2 regions of the Ensifer sp. Root954 genome follow, and region 1 is predicted to be linked to the other one. Evidence: riboswitches for the same ligand, from Rfam matches in the RefSeq annotation. Region 1 holds a riboswitch; the other holds the start of a gene.
The links. Region 1 has a riboswitch for thiamine pyrophosphate ahead of thiD (bifunctional hydroxymethylpyrimidine kinase/phosphomethylpyrimidine kinase). Riboswitches for the same ligand answer to the same signal wherever they lie in the genome.

Region 1 (3,971 bases):
TCTTGCGCTTCGTCGGCGACATCAAGCCGGATGTCGTTCACTTCCACCATATCCTCGGCTTCGGCCTGGAAGCCCTCTATGCCGTTCGTGATGCCCTGCCCAAGGCACGCATCGTCGTGACGTTCCATGAATATCTGCCGATCTGCCACAATCACGGGCAGATGGTGAAGCGCTCCTCTGGCCAGCTTTGCAACGGCGCCTCACCGATCAGTTGCCACACGTGTTTTCCTGAAATCCCGGTGTCGCGGTTCGTTCGCCGCGAACAGTTCGTGCGCGGCATGCTCAATCTCGCCGATGCCTTCATCGCGCCGAGTGCCTTTCTCGCCAACCGCTATGTCGAATGGGGTCTTGAAGCCGCAAAGATCTTCGTCATCGAGAACGGCATCGTCATGGGCGACAAGGCGCCGGCCCGCGAATTGCCGTCGCCGACGGCCCGGCGCAACCGTTTTGCCTATTTCGGGCAGATGACACCGTTCAAGGGCGTTCATGTGTTGATCGACGCGGTATCGCGCGTGCCCGGCGACATCTGGGGCGACGATTCCTCACTGATGATCTTCGGCGGCAACCTCGAGCGTCAGCCGAAGGACTATCAGGAGAAGGTGGCTAAACTGATCGAGGACGCCGGTCACCGCGTCCGCTTCTACGGCGCCTACCAGAACCAGGACATGCCGCGGCTGATGCGCTCGGTCGACTGGGTGGTAATGCCCTCGGTCTGGTGGGAAAATTCGCCCGTCGTCATCCAGGAGGCGTTGCATCACGGTCGGCCGATCCTGTGTTCAGACATCGGCGGCATGGCCGAAAAGGTTCGCGACCGGCTGGATGGCTATCACTTCCGCGCCGGCAGCGCACAAGACCTTGCAGACCGCCTTATAGACGTGCTGAGCACGCCGCGATCATGGGACAATCTGCGGGCAACGCTCCGGCGACCGACGAGCCATGTCGACTGCGCGCGCGAGCATGTGGCGCTCTATCGCAAGATGCTCAAGGGCGAGCAACCGGCTGCGCCGAGCGCGGCAGTGGCCTGAGGTGCAATGAACGCCATGCTACCGCGGAAAGCCATACTGAGTCATTCGTCCGAGGCGGCCGTCTGCTTAGGCCCCTTCCGAAGACGCTGTGCTCTTGCTGCGGCTATCGCCCCACCAATGATGAAAATGATGCACCGGCCCCCGCCCCTGTCCGATGGTCAGACGATCGGCAGCGACCAGCGCATCATGCAAATAGGCCTTGGCAGCGACGACCGCATCCTCGATCGGCCTCCCCTTGGCAAGACCCGCAGCGATTGCAGCCGAGAGGGTGCACCCGGTGCCGTGATCGTTCCTGGTTTCGATCCGCGGCCGCGACAGTTGCAGGACCGTTCCCCCGCTATAGAGGATATCGATCGCAACTCTTCCCTCTGCATGCCCGCCTTTCATCAGCACCGAACGGGCGCCGAGTTTCAGAAGCATCTCGGCCTGGCGCGCGATCTCGGTTTCGGTTTCGGCGATCCCGCGTCCGGTCAACAGCGCCGCCTCGGGCAGGTTCGGCGTCAGAATGAGCGCGAGCCGCAACAACTCCTCCTTGAGCGTCGCGACCGCGTCCGGCTGCATCAAGTGATCGCCCGAGGTCGCCACCATCACCGGGTCGATGACAGCCAGCCGGTCGTAGCGCTTCAGACCAGCCGCGATCACCGCGATCGTCTCGCGCCGCGACACCATTCCGATCTTCACCGCACCGATGGCGAGATCCGAAAACACGGCGTCGATCTGAGCGGCAACCACGGTTTCGGAGATATCCTCAACCGCAGAAACCCCGCGGGTGTTCTGCGCCGTGACCGCGGTGATCACGCTTGCGCCATAAACTCCGAGCGCCGAGAACGTCTTCAGATCCGCCTGGATGCCGGCCCCGCCGCCGGAATCCGAACCTGCGATGGTAACGGCGATCGCGGTCATCGCCCCACCTGCATGAGCCTTGAGCCTTTTTGGATTGAGTCAAAAACAGACACGAGCAAAGCGACCTCCCGGAAATGGACGGAGATCCGATCGGTAAGCGCAAAGACGGCTGGTGAGCAGAAGGGCCCTTGCCGTTCCTACGCCGGTATGATCCGGATCAGGTTCAAGGGTCTGGCTCACCGCCATCTCAGCACCGTTACAGTGCTCCCCTCGGCGGGTGGGATGCTAGGGGAGCGTGGGCGGGGATGTCAATTGGCCGATACCGCGGATAGACGCCGCGCTTTTCGACACAGGCGCTGCGGAGCAAGCCGTCAAGTGACAGGCCACGGAATAATACTTCCACTTCATGAGCCTGCTTATCCGGGATCGGAAATGATCAAGGCGAAAAACAACGTTAGCACGCCACGATCGGCGTATTATTTTGCACATAGGCCGCGGCGACGGAGGAATATACAATGAAGATCGAAGAAACGGCTATTCCCTCCGTTTTCTTGATCAAGCCCAAGCGATTGATCGACGCGCGTGGCTACTTCGCTGAGACCTTTCGGGCTGATTGGTTCGCCGAGGTCGTCGGTACGTACTCTTTCGTTCAGGACAATCAATCGCTGTCACTTGAAGACGGCACTGTGCGCGGACTGCATTTCCAACTGGCGCCGCGAGCACAGGGAAAACTGGTTTCTTGTATCGCCGGCGCCCTTTGGGATGTGGCGGTGGACCTTCGACGCGGATCACAGACCTACGGGAAGTTCGTAGCCGCTGAGCTTTCGGAAGAAAACGGTCACCAGCTCTGGATTCCGCCGGGTTTCGCTCACGGCTTTTGCACCCTGAAACCGTCGACCGTAGTCAGCTACAAAGTGACCGATTACTACAGCCCTGAGCATGATCGTGGGCTTCTCTGGAACGACCCAGAACTCGGGATAAACTGGCCCGTGCCCCCGAGTAACGCCATCCTGTCGGACAAGGACAGGGATCAGCCAAAACTCTCCAATCTACGCGCTACGCTCGGACGAGAAGCTTAGTCTCGATGTTGATCATAAAAGGACTTCGCTGAGTTATGCGTGTACTTGTCACTGGCGGGGCTGGCTTTATTGGTTCAGCGGTTATTCGACACCTCATTATCGACAGGGGATATGACGTGTTGAACGTAGACAAACTGACCTACGCAGGAACCCTTAGCTCCCTAAGGTCCGTCGCAAACAACCCATCATATCGCTTTCTCAGGGCTGACATATGCGATGGGCGGGCTATTGCCGATGCCTTCTCCACATTCAGGCCCGATCGCGTCATGCATCTCGCTGCCGAGAGTCATGTCGACCGCTCAATTACTGGAGCAAGGGATTTCATCGAAACGAACGTTCTTGGAACGTTCAACCTGCTGGAATGCGCAAGGGCATATTGGCAGTCCATGAAGGAGGAGGGCAAGCGCAGGTTTCGCTTTCTTCACGTTTCAACGGATGAAGTGTACGGCTCGCTCGCGGACGCGCAGCTGTTTTCCGAGGAGACGCGGTATGATCCAAGCTCCCCTTATTCGGCTTCGAAGGCCGCTTCCGATCATCTCGCCAAAGCATGGGCACGCACCTATGGCATGCCCATCTTGGTGTCCAACTGCTCAAACAACTACGGTCCCTATCACTTCCCCGAAAAGCTGATCCCGCTGACCATCCTGAACGCGCTCGAAGGCAAGCCACTCTCGATCTATGGCGACGGCACGAACATTCGCGACTGGCTCTTCGTCGATGACAATGCCCGCGCGCTCGACCTGATCGCGGAGCGCGGTAGAATTGGCGAGACTTACAATGTCGGGGGACGCAACGAGCGGCGGAACCTCGATGTAGTCAGGCGCATCTGCGCCACACTCGACATGCTGGTCCCCGCATACTGTCCACGGAAAGAGCTCATTCAATTTGTCGATGACAGGCCGGGGCACGATTTGCGCTACGCTATCGATGCGACGAAACTGGAAGAGGAGCTCGGCTGGAAGGCGGAAGACAGCTTTGAAAGCGGAATTGAGAAGACGATCCGCTGGTACTTAGACAACGAATG
Region 2 (3,971 bases), on a different contig from region 1:
CGTGATTGCCGCGCAACAGCCGTGAGCCGCCGGAGCCGACCGGCACGCCGCGCGCGATGGCACCCGTTATCGCCGCCTTCAGCCGCGTCGAAGCGGCGAGCGCCAGGTAGTCGTTCGAGGTAAAATCCAGGCCGCCAGCGGTGGCAAGTGCGCGCCGGCGGCCCTTGCGATCAAGGCCCTCCAGCGTCTTCTCATAGCGCGCAAACAGACCCAGGGTCATTCGGCCGCATCCTGCCTTGCCGCCGGAGCCATCGGCTTCAACCCCAGGCGTCGGAAGAGCGCCGCATCATGGTCCTCGCCGGGATTGTCGGCGGTCAGCAGGGTTTCGCCGACAAAGATCGAATTGGCGCCGGCGAAGAAACAGAGCGCCTGCGTCTCGTCGCTCATGTCGGTCCGGCCGGCCGAAAGCCGGACATGCGATAGCGGCATCAGGATGCGGGCAAGTGCGATGGTGCGGACGAAATCGATCGGATCGACGGGCGCTGCATCGGCCAGCTTCGAGCCCGGGATCGGGATCAGCATGTTGATCGGCACGCTTTCGGGCGGCACCGGCAGATTGGCGAGCGTCACCAGCATGGAGATCCGATCGTCGGCGGTTTCGCCCATGCCGAGAATGCCACCGGCGCAGACCTTGATGCCGGCGTCGCGGACATTCGCGAGCGTCTCCAGCCGGTCGGCAAAGCTGCGGGTGGTGATAATCTCTCCGTAGAAGCGTTCGGAGGTATCGACATTGTGGTTGTAGTAGTCGAGCCCGGCCTCGGCGAGCCGTGCGGACTGGTCCGGCGTCAGCATCCCGAGCGTCATGCAGGTTTCCATGCCAAGCGCCCGCACACCGCCGATCATGGCGACGATCGCGTCCATGTCGCGGTCCTTCGGGCTGCGCCAGGCGGCCCCCATGCAATAGCGCGTCGCACCGCCGTCGCGCGCCTGTCGCGCCTCGGCAAGCACACGCTCGACCTCCATCAGCTTCGATGCCTTGAGCCCGGTCGGATAGTGGGCGGACTGGCTGCAATAGCCGCAATCCTCGGCGCAGCCTCCGGTCTTGATCGAGAGCAGCCGGCTCATCTGGATGGCGTTGGGATCGAACTGCGCACGATGGACCGTGTGTGCGCGGTAGAGCAAATCGTTGAACGGCAAATTATAGATTTTTTCAGCTTCCGCTTGGGTCCAGCGGGATTCGCCCGCGTCGCCCGGGGTAAAATTAGCGCCAGTTGATAGGGTTCCGTCCAGCATTTCGGCTCGTCCTCCAGGTCATTGCAAATGCGAAATAGATAGAATCTGATATTATCTATAATTTTATCGACCAGCGAAGTTCGCAAGCACCCAAATGGAGAGTTTCTGTTATCGCATACCCTTATGGTTGCATTTTTGACCGTGAACGAATCTGGAAACCGCCGAGACGGGGCACCAATCACCAATCAATCGGTCGCAGCTCCCATTTCCGAAATCGGGCGTACCGCACCCGAGAAACAAGGACGCGGCTGGGCTTCTCCGGTGTTTTTCGACCCGCTCCACCCGGTTGCCCCACCTCCTTTCATCACGCCGCCAACGCTTCCGCTTTCTCGTCGCAAAATTATAGATAATTTTTTCGGCAGATGAGATCACATAGCACACGAATGCTGGCTCTTGACAAAAACCGCCCCGAACGGTCAGCTTGTTGCATTCACCAGGGGTGTCCCGCCAAGGGGCTGAGATTCTGCTATGCGGTTTGCGCGGCGCAGTGACCCGTTGAACCTGATCCAGTTCATACTGGCGTAGGGACGGTGCAGACATCGCTGCCGCAAACGTCGCCTTCACGCGACCATTCAACGGCAAGGCGTCCTTCCCCTTCCTTCGCTCGTGAACTGGGTCTCCACAATCGGAGCCTCGGCATGCACACCGCCAACACCATCCCGCTTCCCTCACGACGGCCCGCCCACGCCTCGCGGGAACACTGAGCCATGCGGATCCTCGTCAAAGGTGCCGGCGTCGCAGGGCTCTGTCTGGCGCATGAACTTAGCGCCCGCGGTGTCGCGGTGACGGTTGTCGAGCAAAAACCAGGCTTTGCCGGCGCGGCCTCCTGGTTTGCCGGCGGCATGCTGGCACCCTGGTGCGAACGCGAAAGCGCCGAAGAGGTGGTGCTGACGAAGGGCATCGGCGCCATCGACTGGTGGGACGACGCCCTGCCAGGCGAGGTTTCCCGAAACGGCACGCTTGTCGTCGCCCCGCCACGGGATGCGGGCGAACTCAAGCGCTTTGCCTCACGCACCTCCGGCTTCGAATGGCTCGACGCCGCCGCGATCGAACGGCTGGAACCGGCGCTTGCCGGACGTTTCCGCGAGGCGCTGTTTTTTCCCGGTGAGGCGCATCTCGACCCGCGCCGGGCGCTGAGCCGGTTGCGGCAGAAGCTTGTCGATCACGGCGTCACCTTCCTCGATGAGACGAGCGACGATGGCCACCACGATCTCGTCGCCGACTGCGCCGGCGCGGCACGCATCGGCGAAACGCGGGGCCTGCGGGGCGTGCGCGGTGAAATGCTCTACCTGCAGACAAGCGACGTGGAACTGTCGCGGCCGGTCAGGCTCATTCATCCCCGCATCCCGCTCTACATCGTGCCGCGCGGCGGCGGCCTCTTCATGTGCGGGGCTACGATGATCGAGACGGATGACGGCGGACCGATCACCGCCCGCTCCCTCATGGAACTGCTGAACGCCGCCTATGCGCTGCATCCGGCCTTCGGCGAAGCGCGCCTCGTCGAAACCGGCGCCGGCGTCCGCCCCGCCTTCGCCAACAACCTGCCGCGCGCCCTGCGCACCGGGCAGACCATCACGATCAACGGACTTTACCGCCATGGCTTCCTGCTTTCGCCGGCCCTGGCGGCGGAAGCAGCCGACCTCGCGCTTGCGCAGGACCTGAAGGGAGATGCCGCATGAGACTGACCGTCAATGGCGAGGATCACGACCTCGCCGTCACCACCCTCACCGAGCTTCTGGCCGCCCTTGATTTCGAAGGCGACTGGCTCGCCACCGCCGTCAACGGCGAACTGGTGCACCGGGCCGACCGTTCGGGTCATGCGCTCAGCGACCGGGACCGGATCGAAATTCTCTCGCCGATGAAAGGAGGCTGAGACATGCTGACGCTTTATGGACAGGACCTGCGCTCACGGTTGCTGCTCGGCACCGCCCGCTACCCCTCCCCCGCCGTTCTGGAAGATGCGGTGCGATCGTCAGGCACTGAGATCGTCACGGTCTCGCTCCGGCGCGAAACCGCCGGAGGCCGCCAGGGCGGCGCCTTCTTCGAACTGATCCGGGCGCTCGGCGTGCACGTGCTGCCGAACACCGCCGGCTGCCACTCGGTGTCAGAGGCGGTGCTGACGGCCAAGATGGCGCGCGAGGTCTTCGGCACCAACTGGCTGAAACTCGAAGTGATCGGCCACCACGATACGCTGCAGCCCGATGTCTTCGGCCTGGTCGAGGCGGCGCGCATCCTCTCGGCCGAAGGGTTCGAAGTCTTTCCCTACACCACGGATGATCTCGTGGTTGCCGAACGGCTCGTGGAAGCCGGCTGCAAGGTGCTGATGCCCTGGTGCGCGCCGATCGGCAGCGCCATGGGGCCGCAGAACATCCAGGCGCTCAGGGCAGTGCGGGCCAACTTTCCCGATGTGCCGCTGATCGTCGATGCCGGCATCGGCCGGCCCTCGCACGCAACGACGGTGATGGAGTTCGGCTACGACGCCGTCCTGCTCAACACCGCCGTCGCCGGCGCCGCCAAGCCCGCACTGATGGCCGCTGCCTTCGCGGGCGCGATCGATGCCGGCCGGCAGGCCTTCGAGGCGGGCATGCTCGAACCGCGCGATTTTGCCGTCCCTTCCACCCCCGTCATCGGAAAGGCGGTGTTTGCGTGAAACTTGACCCCTTCTATCTCATCGTCGACAGCGCGGATTGGATCGAGCGGCTGGTGCCGCTCGGCGTCAAGCTGGTGCAGCTACGCGT

Region 2: linked by a shared signal. The riboswitch ahead of thiO (glycine oxidase ThiO) and the one ahead of thiD (bifunctional hydroxymethylpyrimidine kinase/phosphomethylpyrimidine kinase) in region 1 are both predicted to bind thiamine pyrophosphate.

Annotation. Positions count from the first base shown of each region.
Region 1 is NZ_LMJM01000045.1:112,343-116,313, reverse strand. Features, by position in the region: gene ASE71_RS25695 (glycosyltransferase family 4 protein) at 1-1,025, shown strand, start outside; gene thiD (bifunctional hydroxymethylpyrimidine kinase/phosphomethylpyrimidine kinase) at 1,092-1,928, opposite strand; TPP riboswitch at 2,046-2,149, opposite strand; gene rfbC (dTDP-4-dehydrorhamnose 3,5-epimerase) at 2,384-2,947, shown strand; gene rfbB (dTDP-glucose 4,6-dehydratase) at 2,983-3,971, shown strand, end outside.
Region 2 is NZ_LMJM01000001.1:252,809-256,779, forward strand. Features, by position in the region: gene ASE71_RS01050 (8-amino-7-oxononanoate synthase) at 1-220, opposite strand, end outside; gene bioB (biotin synthase BioB) at 217-1,233, opposite strand; TPP riboswitch at 1,659-1,779, shown strand; gene thiO (glycine oxidase ThiO) at 1,941-2,912, shown strand; gene thiS (sulfur carrier protein ThiS) at 2,909-3,106, shown strand; gene ASE71_RS01070 (thiazole synthase) at 3,110-3,883, shown strand; gene ASE71_RS01075 (thiamine phosphate synthase) at 3,880-3,971, shown strand, end outside.